3 regions of the Pseudomonas agarici genome follow, and region 3 is predicted to be linked to each of the others. Evidence: riboswitches for the same ligand, from Rfam matches in the RefSeq annotation. Region 3 holds a riboswitch; each other region holds the start of a gene.
What was found. A riboswitch is a leader RNA that binds a small molecule or an ion and turns the genes downstream of it on or off. The one in region 3 is predicted to bind cobalamin.
Positions count from the first base shown of each region.

Region 1: linked by a shared signal. The riboswitch ahead of AWM79_RS06080 (CbtB domain-containing protein) and the one ahead of cobW (cobalamin biosynthesis protein CobW) in region 3 are both predicted to bind cobalamin.
Region 2: linked by a shared signal. The riboswitch ahead of cobO (cob(I)yrinic acid a,c-diamide adenosyltransferase) and the one ahead of cobW (cobalamin biosynthesis protein CobW) in region 3 are both predicted to bind cobalamin.

Region 1 is NZ_CP014135.1:1,391,152-1,396,387, forward strand. Features, by position in the region: gene AWM79_RS06070 (cobalamin biosynthesis protein) at 1-365, opposite strand, end outside; gene AWM79_RS06075 (CbtA family protein) at 362-1,063, opposite strand; gene AWM79_RS06080 (CbtB domain-containing protein) at 1,094-1,279, opposite strand; cobalamin riboswitch at 1,377-1,601, opposite strand; gene AWM79_RS06085 (response regulator) at 1,744-2,100, opposite strand; gene AWM79_RS06090 (response regulator) at 2,355-5,236, shown strand, end outside.
Region 2 is NZ_CP014135.1:2,609,411-2,614,646, reverse strand. Features, by position in the region: gene AWM79_RS11495 (cobyrinic acid a,c-diamide synthase CobB) at 1-239, opposite strand, end outside; gene cobO (cob(I)yrinic acid a,c-diamide adenosyltransferase) at 236-847, opposite strand; cobalamin riboswitch at 929-1,149, opposite strand; partial or broken gene AWM79_RS25985 (hypothetical protein) at 1,380-1,604, shown strand; gene AWM79_RS11480 (PQQ-dependent sugar dehydrogenase) at 1,678-2,991, shown strand; gene AWM79_RS11475 (class I SAM-dependent methyltransferase) at 3,025-3,693, opposite strand; gene AWM79_RS11470 (C40 family peptidase) at 3,795-4,343, opposite strand; gene AWM79_RS11465 (C40 family peptidase) at 4,575-5,210, opposite strand.
Region 3 is NZ_CP014135.1:1,504,328-1,509,563, reverse strand. Features, by position in the region: gene AWM79_RS06575 (glycosyltransferase) at 1-1,024, opposite strand, end outside; cobalamin riboswitch at 1,115-1,320, shown strand; gene cobW (cobalamin biosynthesis protein CobW) at 1,461-2,528, shown strand; gene cobN (cobaltochelatase subunit CobN) at 2,533-5,236, shown strand, end outside.

The DNA of each region.
Region 1 (5,236 bases), 110 kb from region 3:
GAAATCAGCAGGCTCGCGGGGGCTGGTCCCAAGCGTTCGGCGAGGGCCAGCGCGGCACTTTCCGCGACGCCATGGCAACCGGTACGTTCGAAGGCCAGGTCGGAGCGATGGCTCAGGCGGGCTTCGTAAGGTGCCAGTTCAGCGGCACTGAAGAACAGCAATGGCAGGCTCAGGCGCTGCGCGAGTTCAAGTAGCCCTGGCTCATGCTGCTTGTCATTAATGCTGGCCAACCCTTTGAGTGCCTTGAGATCGATCCGGTAGACCTGCAGTGACTGCTCAAGCAGTGCCTGGAGGGTCGATGCGCTGCAGCCTTGCCGACAGCCGAAGCCAACCGCGAGGGTTGGCGTCGTCCAGGTTTCATTCATGCCGGGTAATGATCGTCGGCGTTACGGCGAAACCACCAGGCGCTGATCAGGCCCAGGGCCAGCCAGAACGTCGCGTTGGTCAACTGCGAGGCCATTTTGAACTGCGCTTGCAGTTCTTGCGGCGCGAGGCTGGAGTGAACTGGCGGCTGTGGCGCGCCGATCAGATGGGGCACCACGATAATCGCCACGCCCACCCCTTTGAGTACCCAATGCTTGCCGAAGACCACCAGGGCAATGGCCACGGCGGTGGACGCAGCGGCGCCCACCCACCAGATCTGTCGCGCCAGCAGGTCCGCGGCAGCGGTGCCAGGCAGTTCCGGTGGCAGGCCGAGGGTCGGTGCCAGGCAGAAAGTCGCATAGCCGGCCAGGCCCCAGAGCAGTCCTTGGGAGGTGCGCTTCGGTGCGCGCAGGGTGTAGAGACCCGCCAGCATCAGGGCAAAGCCGATCGCCACCACCAAGTTGCTGCCGGTCGTGGAGAGCAGGCGTTGCCAGCCGTCTTGCGGTTCCCAGGCTTCTTCATCATGGCTGTGGTTGTGGCGGGCGGCAGCGGCGTGTTCATGCATCTGGGCGGCGGCGGCTTTCTCATAGGTCTCGGCCTGGAGAATCAGCGGCGCGACCCAGAAGCTCTGCAGCAGGGTCAGCAGCAGCGCGGCCAGCAAACCGGTGAAACCTGCTGTTTGGGCGATACGCTTGATCATGTCGGTATGCTCATTATGTCAAGTCGTAGCTCAATGGCACGGGAAGGCGGAGCTGTGGCGGGTATCATGGGCGGCGTTGTGAACCGCTTCGATTGGTGAGAAACCAGCGAAATAGACCAGTAGTGCGCCGAATACGCTGGCGCCGATGGCGACGGCGATACGATGGATCGAGGTTGCCGCGGCAGCGTTCGAGTGGTTGGTGGTGGTGATTGACATGGCCTTTCCCTCTGAAACGTCAGCGGGCGGCCAGGCGTGAAAAAACCTCGGCGAGCAAGTGCCCGCAGGTTTCAACAGCGCCCGCCCACCGCAGGTTTGTTTTCGATATTTCCGGGCCGGTCTCCGGGCTTGCAAGGGGTTCGAGCCTGGCTTGAACCTGCAAGCGTCGCCTTCCCATGCCGCTGGCGGCACAGTGGATCTGACGCTTCTCTCGCTTACCGTTGCGGGGGCAGCACCGGAGTTGCCAGGCTCGATAACAATCGACCGACGCACCGGTTTCCCGTTTCACCCTGTGAAGGGCACCCAGAACAAGACGGACAGGAAAGCATACGGTTACCCGGCGAGTCAATAAAGCCGGTCGTAGGGCACGGGTTGTGTCGCTGCGGGTAACGGGTGCTTTGAATGACCCGGTTGTGGAACTTAAAGTGATTTATAACAATACAAATTCACATATAATCAGTAAGTTATATAATTAACTTAATTTTGTCCCTCAATTGATCAATAGAGAAAGGTTTGCCGATCAAGTGCATGCCTGTTGGCACCTCGATGCTTTCGGCATAACCGCTGGCAAACAGGATCGGTAGCCCCGGCCGGACCCGGCGCGCCGCTGCCGCCAGTTCTCGTCCATTCATTCCAGGCAGGCTGAGATCCGTCATCAGCAGGTCGATCGGTATGCCGGTGTCATTGATCAGCTCCAGCGCCAAATCGCTTCTACTGGCTTGTAGTACCTTGAACTCCAGTTCCTCAAGTACATCGACAATCAGCATACGGACAATTCTGTCGTCTTCTACAACGAGGATGGTGGAGTTTGCTGTGCACATAGTGGGCTTCCCAAAAAATGAAGGCGAGCAGGAGGATGAAGAACGTTCGCCTCTTGCATCAGTAAGCCGCCGATCGGCACGTTGGCGCCGTTGTACAAAAAAACGCGACCTGTACAAAGCTGACAGGATAGCGCTTCTCCTTGATGGAAGGCAGTACGAGGTCTGAAATTGCCTTCATAGTTGTGAGAAAAATAGATTTTTTTTTTGCAATTACGGCAAACTTCTTTACTTCAACACCCCGTCCGAGGCCCGACATGAACTCACCGTCTTCGGTTGATGAGCGCAGTTTTCGCACAATCTTGAGTCGCAACATTAGCTTGCCACTGGGTGTTGGGGTACTCAGCGCGGTGTTTTTCGTCTCATTGATCACTTATCTGCTGTCGGTGATCCAATGGGTCGAGCATACCGACCGGGTAATCAGCGGTACCAACGAGGCAATGAAGCTGTCTGTCGACCTGGAAACCGGCATGCGCGGGTTCCTGATCACAGGCGATGAGCATTTCCTCGATCCCTATGAAGTCGCCAAGCCGAAGCTCATCGCCGAGCTGCGCGGGTTGCAACAGTTGGTGGCAGATAACCCCCAGCAGGTCGAGCGATTCAAGCGTATCGAAGCCCTGCAAGAGGCCTGGACCGAATACGCGCAATCGATGATCGAGCTGCAACGTTCCGACGGCGACTATCGTGGAGCGGTGAAGGCCGGGCGTGGCAAGCGTCTGAGCGACGAGATTCGCAGTGAATATGAGAGTGCCGTCGACACCGAGCAGCAACTGCGCCTTGCTCGGAACGAGGATGTCAGTCACACCACGATCTGGGTCACTGCTCTCTACTTGTTTTTTGTACTCGGGCTGAGCGTTTTGCTCGCCTATGTGGGGCGAAAAGACTTAATAAATCTTTCAGGTAGTTACAGCAAAAATATCGCGTCGCAACTCAAGAGTTCCCAGCGTCTGGAGAAGCAGGCGTGGCTGCGTAGCGGCCAGACCGAATTGGCTGAGCAGATCCTCGGCCAACTCAGCCTCCACCTGCTGGGGCGCAATATCCTGCAATTCTGCGCCCGATATCTGGGTAGCTCGGTTGCCGCGCTCTATGTGCGCCAAGATCATGGGAGCCTGAAGCGGGTGGCGTGTTATGGCTTTTCCCGCGAGCAGGAGCAGCAGGAGCAATCGATCTATACCGACGAAGGCATTGTCGGTCAGGCCGCCAGCCAGGGGCGATTGATTCGCCTCGACGAAGTGTCGATTGACTACTTCAAGGTCAGCTCTGGTCTTGGTAATGGCTCGCCACGTAGCGTGCTGGTGGTGCCGATCACCAATGACGAGCAGGTCAACGGAGTGATCGAACTGGGTTTTTTGCGCGAGCTCAACGAGCGTGACATCGAGTTGTTGGAACTGATCGCAGACAATATCGGCACATCCATCGAAGCCGCTCGCTACCGCCAGCGCTTGCAGGAGGTTCTGGCCGAGACCCAGCAGCTCAATGAAGAATTGCAGGTCCAGCAGGAAGAGCTCAAAACCGCCAACGAAGAACTGGAAGAACAGTCGCGGGTGCTCAAGGAGTCCCAGGCTCATCTGGAAACCCAGCAAACTGAGCTGGAACAAACCAACGATCAACTGGCCGAACAGCGCGATGCCATGGACCGCAAGAATGGCGAGCTGAATCAGGCTCAGGCGCAGTTGGAAGAACGTGCGGAGGAACTACAGCGTTCGAGCAAATACAAGTCCGAGTTCCTTGCTAACATGTCCCATGAGCTACGCACACCACTCAACAGCTCGTTGATCCTGGCCAAGTTGTTGGCGGAAAACCCTCAGGACAACCTCACCGGCGAGCAAGTCAAGTTCGCTGAGTCGATCTATTCTGCGGGCAATGACCTGTTGAACCTGATCAACGACATCCTCGACATTTCCAAGGTCGAAGCCGGCAAGCTTGAGGTGCGCCCGGAGAACACCAGTGTGGTGCGGCTGGTGGAGGGGTTGCACGACTTGTTCCTGCCCTTGGCGAGCGACAAGCAACTGGCATTCACCGTGGAGATTCAGGAGGGCGCGCCGGCCATGCTGTTTACCGACCGCCAGCGCTTGGAGCAAGTACTGAAGAACCTGTTGTCTAACGCGCTGAAGTTCACCGAGAAAGGCCAGGTCAGCCTGAGCGTCTTTCGTCAGCCAGGCGTGGGGGTTGCCTTTACAGTCCGCGACTCGGGGATCGGGATTGCGCCCGAAGCGCATGAAAGCATCTTCGAGGCGTTCCGTCAGGCCGATGGCACCACCAATCGCCGTTACGGCGGAAGCGGCCTGGGCTTGTCCATTTCCCGCGACCTGGCCGCTTTGCTCGGTGGTTCGATCAGTGTGGCGAGCGAACCAGGGCAGGGCAGCGTATTCACCCTGGCGTTGCCGGAGCACTATGTCGAAGCCGTTGAGGGAACCCCCGCGGTCCAGGCCCCGGCCCATGTACCATCGGTTATGGCTCCGGTGGTGCGCGACGAACCGCCGGTGGCGAGCGAAACACCGATTGCCCGGTTTGCCGATGATCGTGACAAGGCGCCGTTCGGCACGCGCCGCATCCTGGTGATCGAGGACGAGCTGAGTTTTGCCCAAATTCTCTACGACCTGGCCCATGAGCTGGGTTACCAGTGCTTGGTTGCCTGTGGGGCCGATGAAGGCTTCGGGTTGGCGGCGCAGTTTGTTCCAGATGCAATCCTACTGGACATGCGCCTGCCCGATCATTCCGGTCTGACGGTGCTGCAACGACTCAAGGAACTGGCGGCGACCCGGCATATTCCGGTGCATGTGATTTCCGTCGAGGATCGCATCGAAGCCGCCATGCATATGGGCGCCATGGGGTATGCGGTCAAGCCGACGAGCCGCGATGAGCTCAAGGAGATCTTCTCCCGGCTCGAAGCCAAGCTGACGCAGAAGGTCAAGCGTGTACTGTTGGTCGAAGACGATGATCTGCAACGGGACAGTATCGCGCGGTTGATCGGTGACGAGGATATCGAAATCACCGCGGTCGGCTTTGCCCAGAATGCCCTTGAGTTGCTACGCGAGAATGTCTATGACTGCATGATTATCGATCTCAAGCTGCCCGACATGCTCGGTAACGAACTGCTCCAGCGCATGTCCACTGAAGACATCCGCGCCTTCCCGCC
Region 2 (5,236 bases), 1.1 Mb from region 3:
CACAGCAAACGACGGCTTTCCTCGGCGCCGACCATCCACAAGTCCAACTGATACACCGGCGCGCCGCTGGCCCGCTCATGAATCATCGGGTCGAGAAAATCCGGGCCACACTTGAACACCCGGACCTTGCGCCCCTGATTGCGGTGCAGGCGCGCCAGCGCCGCCGTCACCGTGGTCTTGCCCTGGCCGGACGCTGGCGCGGCGATCAGCACCGCCGGGCAACGACGCGGCTGATTCATAGTTCGATGCCTTTCTGCGCCTTGATCCCGGCCTGGAACGCATGTTTGAGCAGGCCCATTTCCGTGACGGTATCGGCCAGGTCGATCATTTCCGGCTTGGCGCCGCGTCCGGTCACCACCACATGTTGCATTGGCGGCCGACCCTGCAGATCGCTCAGTACCTGGTCGAGATCCAGGTACCCGTGTTTGAGGGCGATATTCAGCTCATCGAGCACCACCAGACCGATAGCCGGGTTGCCGAGCAGCTCCCGAGAGACGGTCCAGGCGGCTTCAGCGGCGGCGATATCACGCTGGCGGTCCTGGGTTTCCCAGGTGAATCCCTCGCCCATCACATGGAACCGCACCTGCTCGGGAAAACGCCGGAAGAACAGCTCCTCGCCGGTGCTGCTGCGACCCTTGATAAATTGCACCACGCCGCACTGCATGCCGTGGCCCATGGCTCGGGCGAGCATGCCGAAGGCGGAACTGCTCTTGCCCTTGCCATTGCCCGTCAGGACCAGCAGCAAGCCGCACTCGTTGGGAGCGCTGGCGATACGTTCATCGATCACCGCTTTTTTGCGCAACATGCGCGCCAAATGACGTTCATCGCGATCGGGGGATGGGTTCATGACAGCTCTCCGTTGGGGCTGGATAAGGCAAACGGGGCTGGAAAAAACACGACCGCAACGGTCCAGCATCGCCCGCCGTGATGCTGTGGGATGGATCAGGCCGGTCTCCGGGCTCATGAGCTGCGCAAGCGCAGGACCGCGCGCCTTCCCGTGCCGCCGGCACAGTGGCGAAAAGCGTAGTCTTGACTCATTTACCGTTGCGGGGGCAGCGCCGGAATCGCACCTGTCGAAAGGGCTCACCGGCTTCCCTGTTTCACCCTGTCGACGCATCGCCACAGAGCACCTGAAACAAGTTGAGAAGGTTAGAGGGTTGAGGATGGAGCGTCAAATAAAGCCGCCACAACAAAAACACGTCCCCCTGAGCCTGGAAAATCGTCCAAGACACCCGCCAACAAAAACTGCCGCCAGAATTTGTGCTTTGGCGAGGACAGTTGATATCAAACAGCCATAACCCACTCAACAATAAAAAGAGAAACCCCCATGCAGGACCTGATCATCGGATGCCGGCCCTGCTCGACGCGATCAACGCCGCCAAAAGCTTAACCATCCTCATCATCTCAGGCTCGGTTGTCTGTTTGTTTCGCCATTCAACCCCCAACGGAGTCCGAGTCTGGAAGACCTACAGGGTATGGTCGACGACCTGCAAAAGACCAATAGCTACGCGGTGGCCTGGTACTTCCCCTATGCCTACCGCAAGCTGCACAACGAAGCCGACCACTACCATCCCGGCATCGCCCTGCTGTTCAAGGAGGCTTGAGCAAAAGGATTGAACCTGCGTCGACTATGCTTCTCTACTTCTAGACCCGCGTAAGCATCGACGGAGACTCAGCATGTTCCAGCACAAGCACGCTCTGATCATCCTGCTCGCCAGTGGATTGGCGGCTTGCGGCGAAAGTTCCACCCTGTCGGTGTCCGAGGGCACCGGTCCCTCTCCCAAGCTTACGGAACCGAACAAGACCCTCCTTCCCACCGTCAATATCGCCCCCGCCATCGGCTGGCCTCAGGGCGCCAAGCCAGTGGCGGCAGCCGGCACTCAAGTCGCCGCGTTTGCCGAAAACCTCGACCACCCGCGCTGGTTGTATGTGCTGCCCAACGGCGATGTACTAGTTGCCGAGACCAACTCGCCACCCAAGCCCGACGACAACCAGGGCATTCGTGGCTGGATTTCCCGTAAGGTCATGGATCGCGCCGGGGCCGGGGTGCCCAGCGCGAATCGCATTACCCTACTGCGCGACAGCAATCACGATGGGATCGCGGAAACCCGCACGACCTTTATCGACCAACTCAATTCGCCTTTCGGCATGACGCTGGTGGGCAATGACCTGTATGTCGCCGACACCGATGCCCTGCTGCGCTTCCACTATGAGCCGGGTGAAACCGTGATCAAGGAACAAGCGGAGAAGATCATCGATTTGCCCGGCGGCCCCCTCAATCACCACTGGACCAAGAATGTGATTGCCAGCCAGGACGGGGGAAAGCTCTACGTCACCGTTGGTTCCAACAGTAACGTCGGCGAAAACGGCCTGGACAAAGAGCAAGGTCGCGCTGCGATCTGGGAAGTCGATCCAGCCACCCGCAGCCACCGGATCTTTGCCTCCGGCCTGCGCAACCCCAACGGCCTGGCCTGGGAGCCGCAGAGCGGCAAACTGTGGACCGCGGTGAACGAGCGGGACGAGATCGGCAGCGACCTGGTGCCGGACTACATTACCTCGGTGAAGGAGGGCGGGTTCTATGGATGGCCCTACAGCTATTACGGCCAACACGTGGATGCGCGGGTATCGCCTTCGGACCCGGCCATGGTCGCCAAGGCCATCGCTCCGGACTACGCCGTCGGGCCGCATACGGCATCGCTTGGACTGACCTTTGCCCAGGGCAGCAAGCTGCCTGAGCCGTTCACCCAAGGGGCCTTTATCGGCCAGCACGGTTCCTGGAATCGCAAACCACACAGCGGCTACAAGGTGATTTTCGTGCCCTTCGCCGCAGGCAAGCCGAATGGGCAGCCACTGGATGTGCTGACGGGTTTTCTCGACGAGGATGAAAATGCCAGGGGCCGCCCGGTCGGGGTAGTCATCGACCAACAGGGCGGCCTGCTGGTGGCGGACGATGTGGGTAACAAAATCTGGCGCGTGTCCGCCAGCCGTTAGTCCGAGGATGAGGAGTTGCCCTTGCGCCGCCCGCTAGCGTTTACGACACAAGGTCAACCCATCACCCACCGGCAACAATGACAGGTCTACCCGCGAGTCATCCTTCAAGGCCAGGTTCAGTGCCTGGATGGCTCGTGTATCCTCGCTCTGCGCGCCCTCCTCCAGTACCCGGCCGCTCCACAGGGTGTTGTCAAACATCGCCAGACCACCCCTTCGCAACAGATGCAAGGCGATCTCCAGATAGCGTGGATAGTTCGCCTTGTCGGCATCGATGAACACCAGGTCGAAGGACCCGCCCTGCCCCTGCCCCTGCCGCTCCAGCTCGGCCAGCGTGTCGAGTGCCGGCGCCAGGCGCAGTTCGATCCGCCCGGACAAGCCAGCCTCCCGCCAGTAGCGCAGCGCCGTGGCGTTGTACTCGCCAGGCAGGTCGCAGCACAGCAATGAGCCGTCCTCCGGCAGCGCCGACGCCATGCACAAGGCACTGTAGCCGGTAAAAGTGCCAATTTCGAGCAAGCGCCGGGCACCGGTCAGCTTGACCAGCAGGGCAAGAAATTGGCCTTGCTCGGGAGCCACCTGCCAGCGTGCCATAGGCAGCGCCTGGGTCTCGTCACGCAAGCGCTTGAGCAGAGGTGTCTCGCGCAGGGAAACGTCCAGCAGGTAGCCGTAGAGGGCATCGTCGAGTTTGAGCGTGCGAGCGGTCATGAACACCTCAAGGAGTCAGCGACTGGTGGCCTGTACGGTTATATGGCGAGGAACAGCAACGCAGACCAAGGATTTGTGGCGCCCACATTGACTAACAGAACTCACCACACAGGCTGCTGGGGATTGAGCGCCAGATGTTCGGCCGGCAGCACGCGCTTGGCATTCAGATAGGCACGCTGCCAGTAGGCCTTGGACAGGCTGTCCAGTTTGACGGTGCCACCCGTGGCAGGGGCATGGACAAAACGACCTTCACCGACATAAATTCCCGCGTGACTGACCTGGGAGCCGCCATTAGTCGCGAAAAAGATCAGGTCGCCGGTTTGCAGGGCGTTCTGCGACACATTCGGAGCACGCATCACAATCATTTCACGAGTCGAGCGCGGCAGGTTGATGCCGGCCATGTCGCGGTACACATAGCTGATCAGACCGCTGCAATCGAAACCCGAGTCCGGCGTATTGCCCCCCCAGCGATAGGGTGTGCCGACCAGGCCCAGGGCACGGAACAGGACATCCTCGGCTTGCGGTGAAGACGGTTGTGGAGCGGCGAAGACCACCGAACGGGCCATTGGCGCAGGCGGCGGAGCATGGCTGGCACAAGCACCGAGCAACGCGGTCAGGGTGATAAGGGCAATACGGGCCAAGGTCGACATATGCAGAAATCCTGACTGAATGCGGCTTGCTCTGCCGTGGTGTGAAGAAATCAAAACCGCGCAAGCGAGCTTGCGCGGTCAGACACTCAACAATATGTCAGGATTCTAGCGTCTATGCGCCAAACTTCAAGTATCACTTTAACTTCGGACGTTTTTTGTACAACCTTGTTCGCTTTCGCGGCTTGGTAGTTAGCCGCCAGACAGGGCCGATGATACTGAAACGTCGAACGATTACCTGTTGCTGGCCGTGACCGTGGTGGGAGCCATCGCCAAGGCGCGCTTGGCCTCAATGAAGGTCTTGCTCCAGTAACTGTCGCCCAGGTTATCGACCCGGACACCACCGCTACGGCGGCTGCTGGAATGGATGAACTGGTCATCGCCCAGGTAGATTCCGGCATGACTGACACGCCCGCGACGACCATTGGTGGCGAAGAACAGCAAGTCACCCGGCTTGAGCTTGTTGCGGGCAACCAATGGCGCCTTCACGTTGATCATCTCTCGGGTGGAACGCGGCAGGTCCAGGCCCGCTTCCTCACGGAACAGATAACCGATAAAGCCGCTGCAATCAAAGCCGGAACTCTCGTTGGTGCCGCCGAAACGGTAACGGGTACCGATCAGGGACATGCCGCGCTCAAGAATGCTGTCGGCCAGGACGGGCAACTGATAGGGCTTGCTGTCGGAAAACTCGGCGAGCTCTTTTTCCGTGGCCAATTCATCGTCCAATACAACCGAAGATTTGACACCAGAAACCGGAGCGATTTTGACTGAACTTTCTACCTGCTGTTGCGCAATCGGCGTATGCGCCGCACAACCAAAAAGCAGGGTAACAAGTGCGAGAGGCACGAGGGGTGCGAAGCGAACTAGCATGGGCACAACCGCGGCTGATTTTTTAT
Region 3 (5,236 bases):
CACTGGTCCCGATGACGCCGGGCCAGGGCAGTTCGCCGTGCATGGCCTCGGCACCGATCGGCGTGGTGATATTCGGCGTGCCACAGAGCATCGCATCGGCGAGCTTGCCCTTGATACCGGCGCCAAAGCGCAACGGCGCCAGGCAGATGCGCGCCGCACTCATCACCCGCAGCGCGTCCTCGGCCCAGTTCATCACATAAAAACCCTGGGCGGGGTTGTGCAACGCGGTCGCCTTGGGTGGCGTGTAGGCACCGTAGATATGGAGCTGCGCCCCCGGCAATTGCTGGCGAATCAACGGCCAGAGGGTGGTTTTCATCCAGAGCACCGCGTCCCAGTTCGGCGCGTGGCGGAAATTGCCGATGCTGATAAAGTGTGCGCGGTCTTCGAAGGCAGTGAAGGTGGTGGGTTGCTCAACCATCAGTGGGCACCAGTGCAGCAAGGCCGGCGCTAGCTGGAACTGTTCGGTCAAGAGGCGAATCTCGAGATCGGAAATCATCAGGCTCAGGTCCGAACGGTAGATCGCGGCGATTTCCCTTTTGGCCAGGTCAGTGTCGCTCATCTGCCGGAACACCTCACTCAGCTCGGGAGCGAACAGCGCCGTGAAGTCATTCAGGTCCGGGTCAGCCTTCAGGCGTGCCTTGAGCTGCTGCTGGCGGGCATCGCGCAAGGCTTGCAGGTCCGAGGTCTCCAGCACGCGCACGGCGTCTGGGCAGTGTTGCTCGACCCGCCAGCCGAACTGTTCCTCCATCATGAAGCGGTCGAACAGCACCACATCCGGCTTCAAGTCGCTGATGAAACGGTCGAAGCTGTTGTTGTTGAGCTCGATGATCTGCTCGTCGATGCCCAGGCTGTGTAGATCGGCCTTGTGTTCTCCGGCACTGGCGGGGCTGGCAAAAGTAATCCGCCAGCCGGCTTCGAGGAAGCTTTCGAGAATCTGCATCATGTGCCCGCCGGCAGCCGAGGACCGGGGTTCGGGCCAGACATAACCGATAACCAGGACGTGGGTGGTGTCGGTGGCACTCATGGGCAGCGTTTCCTTGAAGCTGGCAGGGCAAGAGAAGGGGTGCAATTAAACCACAGCGGCCGCCGAGATTGACCTGTTCCCATGCACTGCGTAGCCTTGCAGGTTCGAGGTTCTTCGGCATCTGGCCGAAGCTAAGAAGGGAACGCGGTAAGCCGCGGCTGCCCCCGCAACTGTAGACGGCTCGATAACCCTGCAAAGCCACTGCCTCTGGCGGGAAGGCGCGGGAATCGGCGGATCGGAGTCACTCCGCACGCCCGACCGTAAGCCAGGAGACCTGCCTCGTGACAGATTCTCACAGGGACTCTACGAAACTCGCCTGGGCGGTAGCGTAGGATCCCGTAACCGGGCGGGGTGATCCGGTGGCGAAGCTTTCCGCGCCCGTTGCCGGCAGCGGCTTTCGTCCCGTATGCCCGCTACTTTTGCCAAAGGGCATCCGATGAAAACACTGGCCAAACTTCCCGTCACTATCGTTACCGGCTTTCTCGGCTCGGGCAAGACCACCTTGCTGCGCCATATGTTGGACAACGCCCAAGGCCGCCGTATCGCGGTGATCGTCAACGAGTTCGGCGAACTCGGTATCGACGGCGAGATCCTCAAACAGTGCACCATTGGCTGCACCGAGGAAGAAGCCAATGGCCGCGTCTATGAGCTGGCCAACGGTTGCCTGTGCTGCACCGTACAGGAAGAGTTCTTCCCGGTGATGCGTGAGTTGGTGGCCCGTCGCGGCGACCTCGACCATATCCTCATCGAAACTTCCGGCCTGGCACTGCCCAAGCCGCTGGTCCAGGCGTTTCAGTGGCCGGAAATCCGCGGTGCCTGCACCGTCGATGCGGTGATCACCGTGGTCGACAGCCCAGCCGTCGCCGCTGGCACCTTTGCCGCGTTCCCGGACCAAGTGGATGCCCAGCGCAAGCTCGACCCGAACCTGGACCATGAGTCGCCACTGCATGAGCTGTTCGCCGACCAACTGTCGAGCGCCGACCTGGTGATCCTCAACAAGGCCGACCTGATCAGCCCCGCAGATCTGGCCAGGGTCCGCCTGGAAGTGGCCGAAGAGCTGCCGCCAGCGGTGAAGGTCATCGAAGCCAGCAGCGGGCGTCTGCCGCTGGACGTGTTGCTGGGGCTGGGCGCCGGTTCCGAGGCACATATCGACGGTCGCCACAGTCACCATGACCATCACCACGACGGCGATGATCACGACGACCACGACCACGATGCCTTCGACTCGATCTCCATCGAGCTGCCGCAAGCCGACGAAAGCCTGTTGCTCGATGCCCTGACCCAGTTGGTGGTGCAACACGGCATCCTGCGGATCAAAGGCTTCGCCGCGATTCCCAACAAACCGATGCGCCTGCTGATCCAGGGCGTGGGCACTCGTTTCGACAAGCACTTCGACCGCGCCTGGGGTGCTGACGAGTCGCGGGTCACTCGTTTGGTGCTGATTGGTCAGGAACTGGACGCCGCGTTGCTCGAATCGACGCTTCGTAACGCATTGACGGCCTGATCCCATGCATCTGCTCAGGACCCAGCCCGGCGGTTTCGTCTCGGACGACAATATCGCCGACCTTGGACAAACGCCCGCCGAGCTGGTGATCCTGTGCAGCGGCGATTCCAGCCTGGCGTTGCTCGCCGAGGCGGCGCGGCAATTGTCGCCGGATTATCCCAGCCTGCGTCTGGCCAATCCGATGCAGGTACAAAATCATGCATCGGTCGACCTCTATGTCGACCAGGTGCTGCAACATGCCAAGGTCATTCTGTTGTCGCTGCACGGTGGTATCGGCTATTGGCGTTATGGTATCGAGCGCCTGGTGCAACTGGCCGAGCGCGGTGTGACGTTGATCCTGGTACCGGGCGATGACCGGCCCGACCCGGCGCTGAGCGACCTGAGCAACGTCCCGGCGGCACAGGGCGAGCGGCTCTGGCACTTCCTGCGCCAGGGCGGTCTGGGCAATGCCTTGCAGTTGTACCGTTGCCTGGCCAGTACCTGGCTGGGGCGCGACTATCCGTGGCAGGAGCCGCGGACATTGCCGCGCACGGCGATCTACCATCCGCGCCTGGGTGACGCGCAACTGGCTGACTGGCGGGCCGATTGGCAGGTCGACCTGCCGGTGGCGGCAGTGCTGTTCTATCGCTCGCACCTGCAGGCGGCCAATACCGCCTTTATCGATGTGTTCTGTCAGCGTTTGCGCAACGCTGGGCTGAATCCCCTGCCGATCGCCGTGGCCAGTCTCAAGGAGCCCGGTTGCCTGTCCGTGGTCGAGGACTGGCTGGACGAGGGCGCGGCGGCGGTGATTCTCAACACCACCGGGTTCGCCCAGTCGAGCCTCGAAGCGCCGCATCTGCGTCCGTTCCGTCGCGATATCCCAGTGATCCAGGCCATCTGCGCCCAGGACAACGAGCCTGGCTGGCTGGCCAGCGAGCAAGGGCTGGGACCACGGGACCTGGCGATGCATATCGCCTTGCCGGAGTTGGACGGTCGGATCATCAGTCGGCCCATCAGCTTCAAGGACCTGGCATGGCGCAGCGAGCGCAGCCAGAGTGATGTGGTGTGCTATCGAGCGCAGCCCGAGCGCATGGACTTTGTCGCCGAACTGGCGCGGCGCTGGGTCGAACTGGCGCGAGTGGCCAATGGCGACAAACGCATCGCCTTGATCCTGGCCAACTATCCGACCCGCGACGGGCGCATTGGCAATGGCGTCGGCCTCGACACGCCAGCAGCGGCCCTGAATATCCTGCGGGCTTTGCAGGCCGAGGGCTACCCGTTGAGCGATGAGTTGCCCGCCAACGGCACCGGGCTGATCCAGGCCTTGCTCGGCGGGGTCAGCAACGACTTCGACAGTCTCGACATGCGGCCCTGCCATCAGAGTCTGGCGCTGGCGGACTATCAGGCGCTGTTCGACCGTCTGCCCGAGGCCAATCGCCAAGCCGTGCTCGCTCGTTGGGGCAGCCCACAAAACGATCCAATGTTTCGCAGCGGACGGATGATGGTGGCCGGCCTGCGGTTCGGCCTGACCTTTGTCGGCATCCAGCCGGCCCGGGGTTATCAGGTCGATGCCAGTGCGGTCTACCACGACCCGGACCTGGTGCCCCCCCACGGTTACCTGGCGTTCTATTTCTGGTTGCGCCACGTCTACGGCGCCCACGGCGTGATCCATGTCGGCAAGCACGGCAACCTGGAGTGGTTGCCCGGCAAGGGGGTTGGCCTGTCGGAAAACTGTTGGCCGGATGCACTGCTGGGGCCGTTGCCGAATATCTATCCGTTCATTGTCAATGATCCGGGCGAGGGCGCCCAGGCCAAGCGCCGGACCCAGGCGGTGATCATCGACCACCTGATGCCGCCGCTGACTCGAGCAGAAACCTACGGCCCGCTACGTGACCTGGAACTGCTGGCCGACGAATACTACGACGCGCAGTTGCTCGATCCACGGCGCGCCAGGGAACTGCAGCGCGATATTCTGCAACGGGTTCGCGAGACTCGGATCGACCGCGAGCTGCAACTGGATGCCGGGCTCAACAGTGATGCCGATGCAGCGATCTGGCTGCCGCGCCTGGACACCTATCTCTGCGACTTGAAGGAGTCGCAGATTCGCGATGGGCTGCACATCTTCGGTGAGTCGCCGGACGGGCGCCAGCGTATCGACACCCTGCTGGCGTTACTGCGCATTCCCCGAGGCGACGGTCGTGGTGCCCAGTCCAGCCTGCTGCGAGCCTTGGCCAAGGCCTTCGAGCTGGGCTTCGACCCGCTTGATTGCGCTCTGGCCGAACCCTGGACCGGGAGCCGTCCACACGCCTTGCAGATGATCAGCGACGAGACCTGGCGCACCGCCGGCGACAGCCGCGAGCGCCTGGAACTGTATGCCGCGCAACTGATCGAGCAGTCCCTGGCCGGATCGGCGGTGGTGGCTGACGGTGATCTGTGGGCCGAGGTGCGCAGCATTATCGACGGTTTGTTGAGCCACGTCGCACCCTGTCTGGATGCCTGCGGTCCGGCCGAGATGCAAGGCTTGCTCACGGCCCTGGAGGGACGCTTCGTACCGGCAGGCCCCAGCGGCGCGCCGAGTCGCGGACGCCTCGACGTGCTGCCCACCGGGCGCAATTTCTTCTCCCTGGATGTGCGCAACCTGCCGACCACCACGGCCTGGCGTATCGGTTTTCAATCCGCCAACCTGATTCTCGAACGCCACCTACAGGACCACGGCGACCACCTGCGCC